Regions from separate parts of the Streptomyces sp. NBC_01341 genome, predicted to be linked through region 1. Evidence: riboswitches for the same ligand, from Rfam matches in the RefSeq annotation. Region 1 holds a riboswitch; each other region holds the start of a gene.
The links. Region 1 has a riboswitch for cobalamin ahead of OG206_RS11170 (ribonucleoside-diphosphate reductase subunit alpha). Riboswitches for the same ligand answer to the same signal wherever they lie in the genome.
Positions count from the first base shown of each region.

Region 2: another riboswitch for cobalamin. It lies ahead of OG206_RS29715 (ABC transporter substrate-binding protein); the one in region 1 lies ahead of OG206_RS11170 (ribonucleoside-diphosphate reductase subunit alpha).
Region 3: another riboswitch for cobalamin. It lies ahead of OG206_RS25270 (cobalamin biosynthesis protein); the one in region 1 lies ahead of OG206_RS11170 (ribonucleoside-diphosphate reductase subunit alpha).

Region 1 covers NZ_CP108364.1:2,622,761-2,629,725, reverse strand. Annotated here, with positions in the region: gene OG206_RS11175 (ribonucleotide-diphosphate reductase subunit beta) at 1-947, opposite strand, end outside; gene OG206_RS11170 (ribonucleoside-diphosphate reductase subunit alpha) at 947-3,343, opposite strand; cobalamin riboswitch at 3,481-3,604, opposite strand; gene OG206_RS11165 (GNAT family N-acetyltransferase) at 3,657-4,157, opposite strand; gene mctP (monocarboxylate uptake permease MctP) at 4,280-5,935, opposite strand; gene OG206_RS11155 (DUF3311 domain-containing protein) at 5,932-6,186, opposite strand; gene OG206_RS11150 (GntR family transcriptional regulator) at 6,367-6,965, opposite strand, start outside.
Region 2 covers NZ_CP108364.1:6,748,234-6,755,198, forward strand. Annotated here, with positions in the region: gene OG206_RS29690 (ABC transporter substrate-binding protein) at 1-188, shown strand, start outside; gene OG206_RS29695 (type B 50S ribosomal protein L31) at 337-600, shown strand; gene OG206_RS29700 (carbohydrate kinase family protein) at 743-1,690, shown strand; gene OG206_RS29705 (acyl-CoA dehydrogenase family protein) at 1,730-3,574, shown strand; gene OG206_RS29710 (hypothetical protein) at 3,571-3,732, shown strand; cobalamin riboswitch at 3,831-4,017, shown strand; gene OG206_RS29715 (ABC transporter substrate-binding protein) at 4,076-5,122, shown strand; gene OG206_RS29720 (FecCD family ABC transporter permease) at 5,152-6,201, shown strand; gene OG206_RS29725 (ABC transporter ATP-binding protein) at 6,198-6,965, shown strand, end outside.
Region 3 covers NZ_CP108364.1:5,749,743-5,756,707, forward strand. Annotated here, with positions in the region: gene OG206_RS25260 (putative cobaltochelatase) at 1-992, opposite strand, end outside; gene OG206_RS25265 (cobyric acid synthase) at 989-2,599, opposite strand; gene OG206_RS25270 (cobalamin biosynthesis protein) at 2,596-3,540, opposite strand; cobalamin riboswitch at 3,670-3,796, opposite strand; gene OG206_RS25275 (hypothetical protein) at 3,947-4,171, opposite strand; gene OG206_RS25280 (inorganic phosphate transporter) at 4,184-5,434, opposite strand; gene OG206_RS25285 (class II aldolase/adducin family protein) at 5,692-6,351, shown strand; gene OG206_RS25290 (alpha/beta hydrolase) at 6,420-6,965, shown strand, end outside.

The DNA of each region.
Region 1 (6,965 bases):
AAGTTCGTCAGCTCCTGCACGCCCTGCAGCTCCATGAAGGAGAACGGGTTCTCCGAGCCGTAGAGCGGCGGGAAGCCGAGCCGGGTGAGCCGCTGGTCGGCGACGCACTCCAGGTACTGGCGCATCGACTCGGTGTTCATGCCGGGCAGGCCCTCGCCGCACAGGTCACGGCCGAACTGCAGCTCCGCATCGACCGCTTCCCGCAGCATGTCGGTGACCTGCTGCTGGAGCTCGTCGTCGAAGAGGTCCGGCTCCTCCTTGCGGACGGTGTCCACGACCTCGAAGGCGAAGTTCATGTGCATCGTCTCGTCGCGGAACACCCAGTTGGTGCCCGTGGCGAGACCGTGCAGCAGACCGCGCGAGCGGAACCAGTAGACGTACGCGAAGGCGCCGTAGAAGAACAGTCCCTCGATGCACGCGGCGAAGCAGATGAGGTTGAGCAGGAAGCGGCGGCGGTCGGCCTTCGTCTCCAGCCGGTCGATCCTCTCGACCGAATCCATCCACCGGAAGCAGAACTGCGCCTTCTCACGGATCGAGGGGATCTCCTCGACCGCGTCGAACGCCGCCGCGCGGTCCGCCGGATCGGGCAGATAGGTGTCGAGCAGCGTCAGATAGAACTGGACGTGCACGGCCTCCTCGAACAGCTGACGCGACAGGTAGAGGCGCGCCTCGGGTGAATTGATGTGCTTGTACAGCGTCAGTACGAGGTTGTTGGAGACGATCGAGTCACCCGTCGCGAAGAACGCCACCAGCCGGCCGATCATGTGCTGCTCGCCGGGCGAGAGCTTGGCGAGGTCGGCGACGTCGGAGTGGAGGTCCACCTCCTCGACCGTCCAGGTGTTCTTGATCGCGTCCCGGTAGCGCTCGTAGAAGTCCGGATAGCGCATGGGGCGCAGGGTCAGTTCGAAGCCCGGGTCCAGCAGGTTCTTGTTCTCGGACGCACTCATCACTGGCAGGCCTCGCAGGACTCGGGGTTTTCGAGGGAGCAGGCGATCGCGTCCGCGTCGGGCGACGACGCCTGCTGTACGGGAATGGGGGCGGCGGCCGCGGCCTGCCCGGACGCCGCGCGGGCGATCCGGGTCGCCGGACGCGAACGCAGGTAGTACGTCGTCTTCAGCCCCTGCTTCCAGGCGTACGCGTACATCGAGGAGAGCTTGCCGATCGTCGGCGTCTCCAGGAACAGGTTGAGCGACTGGCTCTGGTCGAGGAACGGCGTACGGGCGGCCGCCATGTCGATCAGACCGCGCTGGGGGATCTCCCACGCCGTGCGGTACAGCGCCCGGACGTCCTCCGGGATCCAGGCGAAGCCCTGCACGGAACCGCTCGCCTCGCGCAGCGCCTCACGGGTCCGGGCGTCCCAGACGCCGAGCCGCTTCAGCTCGTCCACCAGGTAGCCGTTGACCTGGAGGAACTCGCCGCTGAGCGTCTCACGCTTGAAGAGGTTGGAGACCTGCGGCTCGATGCACTCGTACACCCCGGCGATCGAGGCGATCGTCGCCGTAGGCGCGATGGCCAGCAGCAGGGAGTTGCGCATCCCGGTCCTCGCGACCCGGGCGCGCAGCGCGTCCCAGCGCTCAGGCCAGCTCAGCTCGGTGTCGTAGTGGTCGGGGTGCAGCACTCCCCGGGCGGCGCGCGTCTCGGACCAGGCGGGCAGCGGACCCGACCGTTCGGCCAGGTCGCAGGACGCCTCGTACGCGGCCAGCATGATCCGCTCGGAGATCTTCGTGGACAGGGCGCGCGCCTCGGGGGAGTCGAAGGGCAGCCGCAGCCGGAAGAAGACGTCCTGCAGGCCCATCGCGCCGAGGCCCACCGGACGCCAGCGGGCGTTGGACCGGCCGGCCTGCTCGGTCGGGTAGAAGTTGATGTCGACGACCCGGTCCAGGAACGTCACGGCGGTGCGCACGGTGGCGTCCAGCCGCTCCCAGTCGATGGTGCCGTCGGCGACGAACGCACCCAGGTTGACCGAGCCCAGGTTGCAGACGGCCGTCTCGCCGTCGTCGGTGACCTCGAGGATCTCGGTGCACAGGTTCGAGGAGTGCACGACCCGGCCCGGCTCGGCGGTCTGGTTGGCCGTGCGGTTGGAGGCGTCCTTGAACGTCATCCAGCCCTGACCGGTCTGCGCGAGGGTGCGCATCATCCGGCCGTACAGCTCACGCGCGGGCATCGACTTGCGGGCCAGGCCCTTGGCCTCGGCCGCGCGGTAGGCCGCGTCGAACTCGTCACCCCACAGGTCGACCAGTTCGGGCACATCGGCCGGGGAGAACAACGACCAGTCCGTGTCCGCGTCGACGCGGCGCATGAACTCGTCCGGGATCCAGTGCGCGAGGTTGAGGTTGTGCGTACGCCGCTGGTCCTCGCCGGTGTTGTCGCGCAGCTCCAGGAACTCCTCGATGTCCGCGTGCCAGGTCTCCAGGTAGACGGCGGCGGCGCCCTTGCGCCGGCCGCCCTGGTTGACCGCGGCGACCGAGGCGTCCAGCGTCTTGAGGAACGGCACGATGCCGTTGGAGTGGCCGTTCGTGCCGCGGATCAGCGAACCCCGGGCGCGGATGCGGGAGTACGAGAGGCCGATGCCGCCCGCGTGCTTCGAGAGGCGGGCCACCTGGTGATAGCGGTCGTAGATCGAGTCCAGCTCGTCCAGCGGCGAGTCCAGCAGGTAGCAGGAGGACATCTGCGGGTGCCGTGTGCCGGAGTTGAAGAGGGTCGGCGAGGACGGCAGGTAGTCGAGGCGGCTCATCAGGCCGTACAGGGCGGCCACTTCGTCCAGGGCGCGCCGCGAGGTGTCCTCGGCGAGCCCGGCGGCCACGCGCAGCATGAAGTGCTGCGGGGTCTCGATGACCTGCCGGGTGAGCGGGTGGCGCAGCAGGTAGCGGCTGTGCAGCGTGCGCAGGCCGAAGTAGCCGAAGCGGTCGTCCGCCCCGTCGGCGAGCGAGCGCTCCACCAGTGCGTCCAGGGCGGCCGCGTGCAGGGTGACGAACTCGGCCGTACGGTCCGCGATCAGGCCCTCTCGGTGCCCGACGGCGACCGACGAGGAGAAGGAGACCGCGCCCTCGCCCGCCGCCTCGTCCGCGATCGCGAGGGTGAGCAGCCGGGCGGCGAGCCGGGAGTACGCCGGGTCCTCCGAGATCAGACCCGCGGCGGCCTCGGTGGCCAGCGAGCGCAGCTCGGCCTCGTCCGCCCGCGCGCTCCGGCCGCGCAGCGCGGCGGCCGCGACCCGTCCGGGGTCGGTGTCGGGCAGATCGGCGGTCAGACCGGTCAGGGTCCGCAGCAGCGCGGTCCCGGGCGCGTCGGTCGTGGGGCTCTCGGATTCCGCGGCTGAAACCGGGTCTGCTGGCGCGATGGTCACTGGGGCTATCCCTCGCTCGGCTCGGGGCCTGCGGGAGCGGGGCAGCCGGGCACGGACACACCCGGGGAGGGAGCACGGCGCGCACGGCGTCCACCGGCCCTCCGCGGGGCCCGGACGTCTCGGCGTCCGGTTCGGTCGAGCCGGACGCGCTGTCGGCAGGTCTTCGGACTCCGCGGTGCGCGAATGCCCACCGATCACACCGTTGCGGGACAGTTCCGGATTCGCACCGGATTCCCCTGCGGCGACAGCGAGGTCGAGCATACATGTGGGGGCTGCTGATTGAGGCAGCCCCCACATGTAGTGTCGTGATGGGTCAAAAGGCGAGACGGAACGTCAGCAGGGTGAAGCCCGGGAGAGGGCTCCAGTCCCGCTCCGGGGTCCGTGCGAAGCCGAGGCGCCGGTAGATGCGGTGGGCGGACTCCATGGACGCCTGGGTCGACAGGACGACCCCGGAGAGCCCCTCCGTGGCGCGTGCCCGCTCGACACAGGCCCCCACGAGCGCCTCGCCGGCACCCCGGCCACGCGCCTCCCGGGAGACGGCCAGCATCCGGAACTCGGCTTCGTCGCTCCGGGCGACGTCCGCCCACGGGCTGCCGGGAGCCACGTAGGTGACGCCTCCCAGCAGGCTGCCGTCGGAGCCGACCGCCGCCAGCACGAGCGCCTCCGCGGCGCGCCGTCCGACGGCGCGGAGCTGTTCGAGGTACGGATCGGCGGAGCCGAAGTCCAGCAGTCCGTCGCCGAGATAGGCCTGGGCCGTGATCTCGCCCAGGGCCTCGTGCTCCGTGGCGCGGACCGGTCTGATCGAGACATCCATGCGCGGAGTCTGCCTCAGACGGCGGCCCGGCGCACGTGCCTTTCGGGGGAGCCGGCGAACCGGCCCCGCACACGGGCCCGTCCCGGCAGGGCGGACCCTGCCGGGACGGACGGCGTCACGGGCTACAGGCGTTCCAGGGGCTCGTGCTCGCCTCCCGGCGCACCCACCGTGGCCGGCGGGAGCGTGACCTTGACGCCGGGCTCGCCGACGTCCGCGGTGTAGTCGGACGGCGAGGTCTCGTCGATACCCGCCGGGGCCTTCAGCGCGTTCAGGACGAAGGTCAGCACGACCACGACGACGATGTTCAGCACGATCGCCGTGAGACCGATGTAGCCGATCTCGCCGATGCCGGGGATCTCCTTCGAGGAGCCGCCGAAGTGCTTCTGCGTCGGGCTGGCGACGCCGTACGCGGCCACCGTGCCGTAGATCATGCCGACGGCCCAGCCTGCGATCAGGGCCCAGCGGTGGAACCACCGGGTGAACAGGCCGCCCACCAGCGCGGGCATGGTCTGGAGGATCCAGATCCCGCCGAGCAGCTGGAAGTTGATCGCGACCGTCTTGTCCATGGTGAGGACGAAGGCGAGCGCCCCCACCTTGACGAGCAGCGAGACCAGCTTGGAGACCTTGGTCTCCTGGGCGGGGGTCGCGTCGGGCTTGATGAAGTCCTTGTAGATGTTCCTGGTGAAGAGGTTCGCGGCGGCGATCGACATGATCGCGGCTGGTACCAGGGCGCCGATCCCGATCGCGGCGAAGGCCACACCCGCGAACCAGTCGGGGAACATGTTCTCGAACAGCTGGGGGATCGCCAGCTGTCCGTTGTCGACCTTGATCCCGGCGGCGATCGCCATGAACCCGAGCAGGGCGAGCAGGCCCAGCATCAGGGAGTACAGCGGCAGGATCGTGGTGTTGCGCCGGATCACCTCACGGCTGCGGCTGGAGAGCGTCGCCGTGATCGAGTGCGGGTACATGAAGAGCGCGAGCGCCGAGCCCAGTGCCAGCGTCGCGTAGCCCCACTGGCCCATCTCCCCGGGCACGAGCGCGCCCCTCGGTTTGCCCGTCGCCTCGTTCGTCTGGGCGAACGCCTCGCCGGCCTTCGCGAAGATGTCGTCGAAGCCGCCGAGCTTGATCGGGATGTAGATGATGGCCACCGCGATGACCAGGTAGATCAGGCCGTCCTTGACGAACGCGATGAGCGCGGGGGCCCGCAGTCCCGAGGAGTACGTGTACGCGGCGAGGACCGCGAACGCGATGAGCAGCGGCAGGTCCTTGACGAACCAGTGCGTGTTCTCGCCGCCGCCGACGCCCATGACGTCGAGTACGGCCTGGATGCCGACCAGCTGCAGCGCGATGTACGGCATGGTGGCGAGGATGCCGGTGAGGGCCACCGCCAGCGAGAGCCCCTTCGAGCCGAAGCGGCCGCGGACGAAGTCCGAGGTGGTGACGTACCCGTGCTTGTGCGACACCGACCACAGGCGGGGCAGGAAGGTGAAGATCAGCGGGTAGACGAGGATCGTGTACGGGACGGCGAAGAAGCCCGCCGCACCCGCCGCGTAGATCGCCGCGGGGACCGCGACGAAGGTGTACGCGGTGTACAGGTCGCCGCCGAGCAGGAACCAGGTGACCCAGGTGCCGAACGACCGGCCGCCCAGACCCCATTCGTCGAGGCTCGCCTCGTTCTCGGCCTTGCGCCAGCGCGCGGCCATGAATCCGATGACCGTGACGGCCAGGAAGAAGAAGATGAACACGGCGAGTGCGACGCCGTTCACGCCGTCCTTCATGCGGAAGCACCTCCCTTGCGGGAGCGCTGGTCACGCTGCCACAGCTTGTAGGCGACCATGGTGAGCGCGGTCGAGATGAGCACCCAGAGCATCTGGTACCAGTAGAAGAAGGGGATACCGATGAAGGCCGGGTCCACCTTCGCGTACGAGCCCACCCAGAGCATCGCCACGAACGGTGCGATCAGACAGAGCGCGATGACCACCCTGACGGGTGTCACTGTTGGTGGTTTCGCCTCGGTTTTTTCTGACATCGGCAACTCCGTCCCCTCGCTGATCACCTGTTGTAATGCGCAGGAAATCTAGGCGAGGGTTCCGCCCAGCGTCACCCCCCGTCCGCATTGCGGTCCTGCAACAGTCCGCAAGATACCCGGAACGACCGGATCCCCCCGCGTGCGCGCGAAGGGATCCGAGGCTGCGCGAGCGGGCCGGAGTCAGTCGGTGGGGCGCTTCAGGCGGGCGACGAACTTGTACCGGTCGCCCCGGTAGACCGAGCGCACCCACTCCACCGGCTCGCCGTGCCCGTCGACCGAGTGGCGGGACAGCATGAGCATCGGAAGCCCGACGTCCGTACCCAGCAGCCCGGCCTCGCGCGGCGTGGCGAGCGAGGTCTCGATGGTCTCCTCGGCCTCGGCGAGCCGGACGTCGTACACCTCCGCGAGCGCGGTGTAGAGCGACGTGTACTTCACCAGTGAGCGGCGGAGCGCGGGGAAGCGCTTCGCCGATAGGTGCGTGGTCTCGATGGCCATCGGCTCACCGCTGGCGAGCCGCAGTCGCTCGATCCGCAGCACCCTTCCTCCGGCGGTGATGTCCAGCAGTCCGGCGAGCGTGTCGTCCGCCGTCACGTATCCGATGTCCAGGAGCTGGGACGTGGGTTCGAGGCCCTGGGCGCGCATGTCCTCGGTGTACGAGGTGAGTTGCAGGGCCTGTGAGACCTTCGGCTTGGCGACGAACGTCCCCTTGCCCTGGATGCGTTCCAGCCGGCCCTCGACGACCAGCTCCTGGAGCGCCTGGCGCACCGTGGTGCGAGAGG
Region 2 (6,965 bases), 4.1 Mb from region 1:
AGCCCGGCGTCGTCCTGGCGGACATCCGGTCCAACGCCGTGCCCCTCGCGGAGATCGACGCACCCGCGTGGCAGGCGGCCGCCCCGGTCGTGCGGACCGTGCCGTGGAACCCGGAACCGCTCTGCAGCCCCCGCGCCCACGCGCGCTTCCTCGGACTCGTCGCCGACGCCCTGGGGGCGACGGGCTGACCCGGTGTGCCGGGCGGCCGCCCGGCACACCTCCGGCGCGGGCGGCCGGATGCTCCGTACGGACGCCCCGGATCGCGCCGTGCCCCGCCGTTCGGGAGGCTGGGCCGAGAAACCGGGACGCGAGATCCCCGTACCCCGAGGAGCAGGCATGCAGCAGGACAAGCACCCGTCGTACCGTCCCGTGGTCTTCCGCGACCGCTCCGCCGGGTACGCCTTCCTGACCCGGTCCACCGCGTCTAGCGACCGGACGATCGACTGGGACGACGGCAACAGCTACCCGGTCATCGACGTCGAGATCTCGGCCGAGAGCCACCCGTTCTTCACCGGGAAGGCGCGGGTGGTCGACACCGAGGGGCAGGTCGCGAAGTTCGAGAAGCGCTACGGGGACGAAGGGCGCGGAGCCTCCTCCTGAGCACCGGTCCCGGGTCGCCGGAGCGACCCCCTGGTCAGGCACGCTCCTGTGCACCGGGCAGAATCGGCGGCAGTCCGACCCCTGACCGCCGCCTCCCGCCGGGCACCCCCGCCCGCGTCCCCCCACAGGAGACCCGCCGCCCATGCCCGACAGCCCCGCCCTGCTGGTCATCGGCGAATGCGTCGCCGACATCGTCAGGACGCCGGGCGCGCCGGACCGGACCCACCCGGGCGGCAGCCCCGCGAACGTCGCGTACGGGCTGGCCCGGCTGGGCCGTGACACCACACTGCTGACCCAGCTCGGCCCCGACTCCGACGGCCGGCTGATCAGGGACCACCTCGTGTCGGCCGGGGTGCGGGTGCTGACGGACGGGAGCGGGGCGCCCACCCCGGCGGCCACGGTCGAACTCGACGACGAGGGCCGGGCCGCGTACACCTTCGCGATCACCTGGACGCTGGGCGACGTGGACCGGCCGGGGGAGCCGCCGCAGCACGTGCACACCGGATCCGTCGCCACCGGGCTCGAACCCGGTGCGGGCACCGTCCTGGACCTGGTGGAGGACCTGCGGACCACGGCGACCGTCAGCTACGACCCCAATGTGCGCCCCGCGCTGATGGGCGACCACGCCGACGCGGTACGCCGCGCCGAGCACTTCGTCGGGGTCAGCGATGTCGTCAAGGCCAGCGACGAGGACCTGCGCCGGCTGTACCCCGAGGAGACCCCCGAGAGCGCCGCCGCCCGCTGGGTACGTTCCGGCCCGGCCGTCGTCCTGCTCACCATGGGCGCCGACGGTGCGCTGGCGTTCCTGCGCGACACCGTGGTGCGCGTCGGCGCGCCGCCCGTCCGCATCGAGGACACCGTGGGCGCCGGCGACGCCTTCATGTCCGGCACGCTGCACGCCCTGGCCTCGCACGGCCTGCTCGGCGCGCGGGGGCGCGCACGTCTCCGGTCCCTGGATCCCGCCGTGCTCGGTGACGTGCTGCGCCACGCCGTGGCCTCCGCCGCCGTCACCGTCGGCCGGGCCGGCGCGCTGCCCCCCGACCGTGAGGAGCTGGCAACCGCTCTGACCAGCGTGACTGCCCCCGAGTGACAAGGGTGTCCTCCCCGTGGTCCGGTCGTTCAACTCGGTATGACCGTGACCCTTACCGACACCGCCCCACCGTCCACCGCCGAGCTGCTGACCGGCGTCCTCCTCGGTCCGGACTTCCGCCGCGAACACGGCTTCTGGCAGCGGCTGATCAGCACAGAACCGTTCCGCCGCCCCGCCGGGGGAACACCCGACGAGCGCCTGGCGGTCGCCTACGAGCGCCTGCGGATCCTCAACCGCTCGCTCGACAACGGCGCGCGTCTCGCCGCCGACCTGCGGGCGCTCGCGGCCCTGCACGCCTGGCTCGGCCCCGTGGACCCCGCGCTCACCACCGTCGCGGGCATCCACTACAACCTCTTCCTCGGCAGTCTGCTCGACCACGACCGCACCGGCCGCCGCGATCTGTCCGACCACCTCTCGATGCGGCGCATCGGCACCTTCCTCTGCACCGAGGTCGCGCACGGCAACAACGCCTCCGCCATGGAGACCACGGCCACCTACGACCGGGCGCGGGACGGGTTCGTCCTGCACACCCCGAACGCGGGCGCGCAGAAGTTCATGCCCAACACCAGCCCGGCGGGCGGCGCCAAGTCCGGGCTGGTCGCGGCGCGCCTGCTGGCCGACGGCGCCGACCACGGCGTACGCCTCTTCCTGGTGCGGCTCACCGACGACGTAAAGGAACTGCCCGGGGTCCGGGTGCGGCGGCTGCCGGCCCGCATGGGCAGCCCGGTGGACCACTGCCTGACGTCCTTCGACCGGCTGTTCGTCGCGCGGGACGCCCTGCTGGGGGACGACGAGGGAGACGGCCCCCGGGGTGAGTTCAGGACGGAGCCGGGGGACAGGCGGCGGCGCTTCCTGACGGCGATCGGACGGGTCACCCCCGGCCGGATCGCCCTGAGCGCCTGCGCGGCGGGCTCGGCCCGGGCGACGCTGGCGGTCGCCGTGCGATACGGCGGCCACCGGTTCATCCCGGGCTCCCGGGGCACCCCGCCGGTGCCGGTCAACGCCCACCGGACCCACCACGGCCCGCTCGCCTCGGCCATGGCGACTGTCTTCGCCATGAGCCTGCTGCACCGCAGGGCGCACGACCGGTGGGAGGCATGTACGGACGAGGCGGGCCGGAGCGAGGCCGTGAGGCTGGTCGACGTCGGCAAGGCCTGGATCACCTGGCGGGCCCGCGAGGTCATCGTGCAGAGCCGCGAACGCTGCGGCGCACAGGCCCTGCTGGAGAACAACGGCATGACCGAGCTGGTCACCGGAGTGGAGGGAGCCATCACGGCGGAAGGCGACAACATCGCCCTCTACACCAAGGCCGCCGCCGACATGCTCTTCGCCGCCGCCCCCCGGGAGGACGGTCCCGAGGAACCGGAGTCCGGCGATCTGGACGACCCGCGCTTCCTCGGCCGACTGCTGGCTGCCGTGGAGGACATCTGGTTCGCCCGGGCGAGGGCACGCGCGCTGCGAGCCCCCGATGCGGACGTCCTCGGGCGGTGGAACGCGGCCTCGGGACCGGCCCTGCGCGGTGTGGAGGCCTACGCCTACCGCGAGGCCGCCGAGGCGTACGCCGAAGCGCGACGCGCTCTGCCCGACGGTGAGGCCAGAGACCGGGTGGGAGAGCTGGAGCGGCTGTTCGCCGTGGAGTGGGTGGCCCGCAACAGCGGTGATCTCCTGGCCGCCGGATTCCTGAGCCCCGATCAGGTCGAGTGCCTGGCGGAGACCACCGAGGACCTGATCGCTGCCGTCGCCGCGCACGCCCCGCAACTGGCGGACTCCTTCGCACTGCCCGCCGAACTGCTGGCGGACTGGCCGATCGCGGGGGCGGACTACGCCGATGCGTACGACGACCCCGGCGCGCCGTGGCACACCGCCTCGGCGGATGTCCGGTGAGCGCCGTCCGCGCGGCACACGGACGGCTGGGCGAGAGCCTGGAGATCCTCGGCCTCCGCGTCGTGCTGCTGGCCTACTGGGGGACGGTGTCGGTGCTGACGCGCCGGTGCGCGAAGCCGTCGGCGTACCGCGGCGAATCGGTTCGCCCCCGCTCCTGACGCGCCCGACGGCGGGAGGTGCCGGTACGACGGGGTGCCGGTGCGGCCCGGCACCCCGTCGTACCGGCCACGGCCCCGGAAACCGGCGAAATGCCGCGTGATAGCTTGCAGACGCCAGTCACACTCCACGTGGAGTCAGGGAATCCGGTGCGAATCCGGAGCTGACGCGCAGCGGTGAGGGGGACGGGCGGGGCCACGGCCACTGGGACACCCTCGGGTGCCCCGGGAAGGCGCCCCGTCCGGACGAACCCGAGTCCGAAGACCTGCTGGCACCCGCTTCCGCACCGGGAGCGGAACTCCGTACCGGGCTTCGCGCAAGAGCCCAGAGACGCCGAGGGACTCCGTGCCGCCCATATCCAGCACCGTACGCCGAACCGCCCTGCTCCTCACGGGGCTTGTCCTGCTGACCGCCTGCGGCGGCAGCGGCCCAGGACCCGCCCGCGCCGGGGACGGCTCCGGCGCCGACGGCTATCCCGTCGCGCTCGCGAACTGCGGCCGCACGGTGACCGTCGACGCGAAGCCGCACCACGCGGTCTCCCTGGACCAGGGGTCGACGGAGATCCTGCTCTCCCTCGGTCTGCAGGACAGCCTCGCGGGCACCTCCACCTGGACCGACCCGGTGATGAAGGGGCTCGAGGCGGCCAACGCGAAGGTCCCCCGCATCGCGGACAACCGCCCCTCCTCGGAGAAGGTCCTCGGCCTGGAACCCGACTTCGTCAGCGCCTCCTTCGCCTCGACCCTCGCGAAGGGCGGTGTGGCGCCGCGCGAACAGTTCGAGGACCTCGGGGTGCCCACCTATGTCGCGCCCGCCGACTGCGCGGCCAAGGACAACAGTGGCGGTGGTGACGGATCCCGCAGCGAGCCCCTGACCATGGACAGCGTCTACACCGAAGTGCGCGATCTGGCACGGGTGTTCGGCGTGCCGAAGCGGGGGGACGCGCTCGTCTCCGAGCTCCGGTCCCGCATCGGCGCGGCCACCGCCGACGTCGACGCGTCCGGAGCCACGCTCCTCTACTGGTTCGCCAACTCCGAATCCCCCTACCTTGCGGGCTGCTGCGGTGCCCCGGGCATCATCACCGAGGAACTCGGAGCGAAGAACGTCTTCGACGACACGCACGAGGAGTGGCCCCAGATCAACTGGGAGACGGTCGCCGACCGCAACCCCGACGTCCTGGTCATCGGCGATCTGACCCGCAAGTCCCAGACCGCCGAGAGCGCACGCAAGAAGATCGACTTCCTGGAGTCCAACCCCGCCACGAAGAACATGGACGCCGTCCGGCACAAGCGCTACGTCCTGCTCAGCGGCCAGGCCATGAATCCCGGCATCCGGACCGTGGAGGGCGTGGAGCGCGTCGCCGCCGGGCTGCGCACGTTCGGACTCGCGGGGTGACGGACACCCGACACACCCGGGCCGTACGGTTGCGCACGGCGGCGGTCGACAGGCCGGGAGCCGGGCGCATCCTGCGCGACGGCCTCCTGTGGAGCGCCGGCGCCGCTCTGCTGCTCCTGTCCGTCGCGGTCGCCGTCACGATCGGCCCCGCGCGCATCTCCGTCCCCGACGTCTGGTCCGCGGTCGCGGCCCACCTCGGCATCGGAGAGGCGCGGCTGTCCCCCATCCGGGACGGCATCATCTGGAACCTGCGCATGCCCCGCACCCTGCTCGCCGCGGTCTGCGGGGCCGGGCTCGCCGTGTCCGGGACCGTGATGCAGTCCCTCCTGCGCAACCCGCTGGCCGACCCGTTCGTCCTCGGGGTCTCCTCCGGCGCGTCCACCGGGGCTGTCGCTGTCGTCGTCCTCGGCGCCGGCGGGGGAGCGTTGTCGGTCTCGGCCGGCGCGTTCGCCGGCGCGCTGCTCTCCTTCGCGCTCGTCCTGCTGCTCAGCCACAGCCTGGGCGGTTCCACCGACCGGGTCGTCCTGTCCGGGGTCGCGGCCATGCAGCTCTTCTCCGCGCTCACCTCCTTCGTCGTGATGACGGCCGCGGACGCCGAGCAGACGCGGGGCGTCCTGTTCTGGCTGCTCGGCTCCCTCGGCGGGGTCGGCTGGTCCGACGTGTGGATGTGTTCCGGTGTGCTGGGCGTGACGCTGGCGATCTGTCTCGGACATGCACGCACCCTCGACGCCTTCGCCTTCGGCCAGGACGCTGCGGCAGCACTCGGCGTCCACGTCGCCCGGACCCGGACCGTGCTGCTCTGCACCACGGCGCTGCTGACGGCGGCGCTCGTCAGCTCTGCGGGCGCCATCGGGTTCGTCGGCCTCGTCCTGCCGCACGCGGCACGGGCCCTGACCGGCTCGGGTCACCGAAGGCTCCTCCCGGTGACGGCGCTCGCCGGTGCGGTGTTCCTCGTCTGGGTCGACACCCTGGCCAGGACCGTCCTCGACCCCCAGGAGGTGCCGGTGGGGGTGGTCACCTCCCTCATCGGTGTGCCCGCGTTCGTCCTGGTCCTGTACCGCACCCGGAGGAGCGCGTGACGCGCGAGAAACAGGCGACCGGAACCCCGGGCGACGGACTCCGCGCGGCCCGCGTGAGCAGGGAGGCCGGGGGCAGGATCGTCCTGGACGGAGTCAGCGTCGCCCCGCCGCCCGGTACGACCGTCGGCCTCCTGGGGCCCAACGGGTCCGGCAAGACGACCCTCCTCCGGGTCATGGCGGGCGTGCTCGTACCCGGCACCGGTGTGGTCACCCTCGACGGCCGTACCCTCGCCGAGACGGGCCGGAGGGCCGTCGCGCGTCGCATCGCCGTGGTCGAACAGCACGCCGCCACCCAGGTCGACCTGACCGTCCTGGACGTCGTGCGCCTCGGCCGCATCCCGCACCGGCGCGCGTGGTCCGCGCCCGGTCCCGAGGACGAGGCCGCCGTCCGTGAGTCCTTGGCCCGGACCGGCCTCGCCGACCGCGCCGGACAGTCCTGGCACACCCTGTCCGGCGGTGAGCGACAGCGCGTCCAGATCGCCCGCGCACTCGCCCAGCAGCCGCGTGAACTCCTGCTCGACGAGCCGACCAACCACCTGGACATCCAGCACCAGCTCGAGCTGCTCTCGCTGGTGGCAGCCCTTCCCGTCACCGCCGTCATCGCGCTGCACGACCTCAACCTGGCGGCGATGTTCTGCGACCGGATCACCGTCATGAAGGACGGCCGCGTGGTGGCCGGCGGAACGCCCGCGGAGGTCATCACCGAGGAGCTCATCGCCGACGTCTACCGCGTGCGCGCCGTGGTGACACCGGCCGGGCCGGGC
Region 3 (6,965 bases), 3.1 Mb from region 1:
GCGTCGTCCAGCTTGTCCTCGTCCAGCCCCGGCGCGTCGAACGGATTGCGCCGCCGCCGGTGGGGGAGCGCCAGCAGAGCCGCCTGACGCACGTCGTCCGCCACGACGTCCTCGCGGCCGGCCCACGCGGCGAGCGCGGTCGCGGTACGGGCCATGACGATGTCGGCCCGCATCCCGTCCACCTCGAACGCCGCGCACGTCGCCGCGATCTGACGCAGCGCGCCGTCCCCGAGCACCACCCGGGGGAGCAGGGCGCGAGCGGCGGCGATCCGCTCCCGCAGAGCGGTCTCCTCGTCGGCCCACCGCTCGGCGAAGCCCGCCGGGTCGTCGTCGTACGCGAGCCGGCGGCGCACGACCTCGACGCGCACGTCGGTCTCGCGTGACGCGGCCACCTCGACGGTGAGCCCGAAGCGGTCCAGCAACTGCGGCCGGAGCTCGCCCTCCTCGGGGTTCATCGTCCCGACCAGCAGGAAGCGCGCCGCGTGCCGCACGGACACACCCTCGCGCTCGACGTACGAGGCACCCATGGCCGCCGCGTCGAGCAGCAGGTCCACCAGGTGGTCGTGGAGGAGGTTGACCTCGTCCACGTACAGGATCCCGCGGTGCGCGTCGGCGAGCAGGCCCGGCTCGAAGGCCTTCACGCCCTCGGACAGCGCCCGTTCGATGTCGAGCGCCCCGACGAGGCGGTCCTCCGACGCGCCGACCGGCAGCTCCACGGTCCGCGCCGCACGCGACACACCGGTCTCCGCCTCGTGCGGGCCGTCGGGACACGCCGGATCGGGCGCCCCCGGGTCGCACGAGAAACGGCACCCGGCGACCACCGGGACCTCGGGCATGAGCGCGGCGAGCGCACGCACGGCGGTCGACTTCGCGGTGCCCTTCTCGCCTCTGACGAGCACCCCGCCCACGGCGGGACTGACGGCGTTGAGCAGGAGCCCGAGCCGTAGATCGTCCTGCCCGACGATGGCGGTGAAGGGGTACGGCGTACTCACAGGGCCTCCTCGGTCGCGTGTACTTCGGTCCCGGCGTCCGGCACGGCCGGGGCGCCCTCGGGGGCGTACGGCCCCGTCGCCGGGGGACGGGCGGGAGCCGGCGCGGGCGCGCCCGGCGGCACGAAGGGCAGCCCGGCCGGCGCCCCCTTCTCGATCAGCCGCCACAGGGCGTCCGTGTCCGCGTGCTCCTCGATCAGATCCCCCAGCCGGTCGAGCTGTTCCTCCCGCAGCGCCGCGAAACTCGTGTCCGGGGCCGCGGTGAACCGCCGCCCGGCCGCCCGGGCGACCTCACCCAGGAACGCGCGTCTGAAGGCGTCGCTCTCCAGCGATCCGTGCCAGTGCGTCCCCCACACCGAGCCCACCCGGCACCCGTCCAGGAAGGGCTCGCCGCCGCGCACGTCGGCGACCCCGTGATGGATCTCGTACCCCTCCACGGGCTCGCCCAGCGCCGACCCCACCGGCCGGCCCAGCACCTTCTCCCGGCCGAAGCGGACCCGCACCGGCAGCAGTCCGAGCCCGTCCACCACACCGGCCCGCGACTCCACGTCGTCCTCGATGCGCTCGCCCAGCACCTGGAACCCGCCGCAGATCCCCAGCACGGGCCGCCCCTCGGCCGCCCGCCGCAGCAACGCCTGCGCCAGTCCGCGCTCCCGCAGCCACGCCAGCGCCTTCACGGTGCCCCGCGTGCCGGGCACGATCACGAGGTCCGCGTCGGCGAGCTCCTCCGCGCGGTCCACGAACCGCACGACCACACCGGGCTCGGCCGCCAGCGCGTCCACATCGGTGAAGTTCGACATCAGGGGTACGGCACACACGGCGACCCGCAGCACGTCCTCGCCGTGGGGCGGCGCCACGACCGACTCGCGCACGGTGCCGCGCATCGAGACCCGCAGGCCGTCCTCCTCGTCGATGCCCAGCCCGTGGGCGTACGGCAGCACGCCGAAGGTCCGCCGCCCCGTCAGCCCGTGCAGCATGTCGAGGCCCGGCTCCAGCAGCGACACGTCACCGCGGAACTTGTTCACGAGGTACCCGGCGACCAGCGACTGGTCCTCGGCGCTCAGGAGCGCCGTCGTGCCGAAGAACGAGGCGAACACACCGCCCCGGTCGATGTCGCCGACCACCAGCACGGGGAAGTCCGCGGCCCGCGCGATGCCCATGTTGACGATGTCCGTGCGCCGCAGGTTGATCTCGGCGGGACTGCCCGCCCCCTCGCAGATCACGGCGTCGTACGAGCCCCGCAGCTGCTCCAGGCAGTCCACGACCGTGCCCAGCAGCGCTTCCTGACGCCCCCCGTGGTAGCCGCGGGCGCTCATCTCGCCGACCGGCCTGCCCATCAGGACGACCTGGCTGGAACGGTCGCTGCCCGGCTTCAGCAGCACCGGGTTCATCAGGGCCGACGGCTCCACCCGGGCGGCCTGCGCCTGCATCGCCTGGGCGCGGCCGATCTCCGCACCCTCCCGGGTGACGAAGGAGTTCAGCGACATGTTCTGCGCCTTGAACGGCGCGACCTTCACCCCCCGGCGCACCAGCCAACGGCAGATCCCGGCCGTGACGACGCTCTTGCCCGCGTCCGAGGTGGTTCCGGCCACCAGCAGTCCGCCGCTCATCTGCCCCTCCGTCCCCTGGCCAGCCGCCCCGCCGCGCACACGCCGAGGGCCAGCACACTCACCCGGCGCGACAGCCGCACCGCGCGTTCGATGTCGGCGACCCGCACGTCACGGCCCGCCTCCCCGTTGAGCACGGGCCGGTGCTCGACCCGTCCGCCGTAGGCGAGGGTCCCGCCCAGACGTACGCCCAGGGCCCCCGCGAACGCGGCCTCCACCGGGCCGGCGTTGGGGCTCGGGTGCTGGCCGGCATCCGAGCGCCAGGCCCGGACGGCCTCGCGCGGGCGGCCCCCGGCGGCCACCGCGAGCGCGGCGGTGAGCCGGGCCCCGGGCCAGCCCGCGAGGTCGTCGAGCCGGGCCGACGCCCAGCCGTAGCGCCGGTAGCGGGGCGACTTGTGCCCCACCATGGCGTCGAGGGTGTTCACCGCGCGGAAGCCGATCAGCCCGGGAACCCCGCCGAAGGCGCCCCACACCAGGGCCCCCACGACGGCGTCGGAGGTGTTCTCGGCGACGGACTCGACGACCGCCCTGGCGATCTGCGGCCCGTCGAGCGCCTGCGGGTCGCGGCCGCACAGGTGCGGCAGGCGCTCCCGGGCCAGTTCGACGTCCCCGGCTTCCAGGGCTCCGCCGATGGCGCGGGCCTCGCGGCCCAGCGACGTACCCCCGACGACGGACCAGGTGGCGGCGGCGGTCAGTGCCACAGCGGCGGCGGGACGGTTCCGTACGGCGCGGGCCGCCAGCGCGGCGGCGGCCGTGGCACCGCCCGCGCAGACGAGCGTGTGCAGGGCCCCCCAGCCCCGGTGGTCGCGCCACAGCCGGGTCTCGGCGCCGGCGGCGGCCCGCCCGAAGGCTGCGACGGGATGGCCGCGCCGGGGGTCACCGAGCAGCAGGTCGCCGATCAGCCCGGCGGCGGCGCCGTACGCGAAGATGCGGTCGGCTCGCACGGATCAGAGGTCCGTCGCGCCTCGTAGCGGCGTCGTCACGGGTGGTGGGGGCGCAGACGCACGGCGGCCGGGCATGGCAGATGTCCTCACTCAGGGTCCGCGCCCTGGTTCGACGTGACCGGCGACGAGAGTCTCCTGGCTTCCGGATCCGCGGGCCTCCGGCCTTCCAGCCCGCGGTGGCGGGCCGTGACTTCCGTGTGGAGGACTGCTCCCCGGTGACAGTGGCGGGACCGCGCCGGATTCGCACCGGCTTCCTCTCCTGTCGCCGTAAATGGCTCCGGCAGTCCACCACGCCCTGTGAAGGCCCGTCAACCTGCCGTTGACCTGCGAGGCTTCAGTGTGGCCGGACGCACACCGGGCCGGACACACGCAGGGTGTGTCCGGCCCGGTGGGGTGCCCGAGGAGGTCAGGCGACGATCAGGTAGATCCCGTACGCGACAGCCGCCGCGCACAGGGCGAAGCAGGCGTACGCACCGGTGCGCGCCAGGGCGTGGGAACCGCCGCCGGCCTGAGCCGTCGTGGTCCGCTTGGCCAGACCGGTGATGCCGAGGGTGAAGAGCCCGACCAGCGCGACGGTGATCACGAGGCTGACACCGAAGACGGAAGCGAGGGCCGCCCAGTCGATTTTCATGCGGTTCTGTCCTTACACCGTGGCCGGCCGGGCCGGTTCGGCCTGGGTGTCCGGGGCGGGGATGGTGGTCTTGAGCTCCGGGACGACCGCGCCGACGGGCGGCGGGCTGACGGCCGCGATGGCGGTCGTGACGACGCCGGGGGGTTCCTCGGCGGTCACGTTGACGTTGGTGTGGTCGACCGGCTTGCGGCGCGACAGCATCCAGATCGCTCCGGAGCCGGCGACGAGCAGGACGGCCACCACGGCGACACCCCACGGGCCCTGCTTGGTCAGGAACTCGGCGCCGGCGCCGACCAGCCCGGCGGCCGGCAGCGTCAGGCCCCAGGCGACGAACATCCGGGTGGCGGTGGACCAGCGGACCACGCCCCCCTTGCGTCCGAGACCCGCGCCCATGACCGCACCGGAGACGGACTGCGTGGTGGAGAGGGAGAAGCCGAGGTGCGAGGAGGCCAGGATGACCGTGGCCGCACTGGTCTGGGCGGCGAAGCCCTGCGGCGGCCGGAGGTCGGTCAGGCCGCTGCCCATGGTGCGGATGATGCGCCAGCCGCCGAGGTAGGTGCCGAGGGCGATGGCGATGCCGGCGGCGGCGATGACCCAGACCGGCGGGTTCGAGCCGGGGGAGAGGACGCCACCGGTGACCAGGGCCAGGGTGATGATGCCCATGGTCTTCTGTGCGTCGTTGGTGCCGTGGGCGAGCGAGACGAGACCGGCGGAGGCGATCTGCCCGGCGCGGTAGCCCTTGGCGGTCGACTTCAGCTGCGCCTCGTCGGTGACCTTCCGGTTGAGGCGGTACGTCAGCCTGGTCGCCAGCAGCGCGGCGATGCCCGCCACGAGCGGTGCGGCGACCGCGGGCAGCAGGACCTTCGTCACGACTGTGCCGCCGTTGATCGAGGACCAGCCGGCCGACATCACCGCGGCGCCGATGAGACCGCCGAAGAGTGCGTGGGAGGAGCTCGAGGGCAGGCCGACCAGCCAGGTCAGCAGATTCCACAGGATGGCGCCGACGAGCGCGGCGAAGATGACCTCGGTTCTGAGGCCGTCCTCGCTGACGATCCCGCCGGAGATCGTCTTGGCGACCTCCACCGAGAGGAACGCGCCGACGAGGTTGAGAACGGCGGACATGGCCACCGCTGTCTTGGGCTTGAGGGCGCCGGTCGAGATGGTCGTGGCCATCGCGTTGGCGGTGTCGTGGAAACCGTTCGTGAAATCGAACACGAGAGCTGTCACGATCACAATCGCGAGCAGCAGCGTGATGTGTTCCATTTACCCAGGCAATCGTTCGACGTCATTGGCACGTGGAACGTAAGCAACCTTGGTGAACGGAAGGTGAACTGGGCAGGGCGGCACGGTGACCCCAAACGTGCGTGGGGGTTCCGCTTGTGTGCGGACGGGGTGGGCCGGACGGCCGTGGCCGGTGCGGCGCATGGCCTCCGGACGGCCCGGACGGTCCCGTAACACCCGATTTGCCCCGTTGGGGAGACATCGGTCACGCGCACCGTCAGGGGTCCTAGGATCTGCGCATGAACGACGGCCATCAGGACGCGATCGGACAGGCATGGGAGGGCGTCGTCACGACGGCGCGCAGGACGGCGGCCGAAGGGCTCGTCGTCGGCACCTCGGGCAACGTGTCGGCCCGGGTCGGCGACATCGTCCTGGTCACCCCCACCGGGGTGCCCTACGACCGGCTGGCACCGGGGGACGCGGTCGGCGTCGACCTCGAAGGACGCCAGGTCCTGGGGGACCTCGTCCCGACCAGCGAACTCCCCCTGCACCTCGCCGTGTACCGCGAGACCTCCGCGGCCGCCGTCGTCCACACCCACGCCGTGCACGCGACCGCCGTCTCCACGCTCGTCACCGAGGTGCCCCTCGTCCACTACGCCGCGGCCATGCTCGGCGGCCCGGTCCGCACGGCCCCCTACGCCCGCTACGGCACGCCGGAACTGGCCGGCCACATGCTGGACGCCCTGCGCGACCGTACGGGCTGCCTGCTGCGCAACCACGGAACCGTGACGTACGGGGACACCCTGGACCAGGCCTACGACCGCACCGCCCAGCTCGAATGGATGTGCAGGCTCTGGCTCGCCGCGAGCTCCGTGCCCGGCCTGCGCCCGAGCCTGCTCACCCCCGCCCAGCTGGACGACGTGCGCACCGCCCTGGAGGGCTACGGCCAGCCGGGCTGACCCCGGACCGCGCACCGTACGGACGCCGTCCACTGGCAGCACGCCGCGCTGGCCGGGACACTGAAGCCGTGCGCCCGGCAACAGCAGCGGCAGCGGCCGCCACCACGATCCTCGGAGTCGGCGCGGCAGCGGTCGCCGCCGGCCGGTACGCGAGCGACACCGCCCTCGGGGCCACGTCGCAGCCGCGTCCGTTCCCCGCCGACCGCCGTATGACCGTGCACGCCACGGCGGCCGGGCAGGTGACACTGACCCGGTCCTTCGCGGCGCTGCGTCCCGGTGTCTACGGCCTGACCGCACGCGACGTCCACGCGGTCGTGGGCCCGGTCGTCGCCCAGTCGGCCGACGGCTCGGCGGACACCGTCGTACGGCGGCTCGAGCGCGTGAACCTCGGCAGCCTGAAACCGGGCGCCCGGGTCCGCCTCACCCCGGAGATCCACGTAGGCGATCCGCTCGCCGCCCTCGGTCTCGCCTACAAGGAGGTCGAGGTCCCCGGAGAGCTCGGCGCACTGCCGGCCTGGTTCGTCCCCGGCGCCCGCGACACCTGGGTCATCACGGTCCACGGCCTCGGCACCACGAGGGAGCACCCGCTGAACGTGCTGGGCTACCTCCACGCC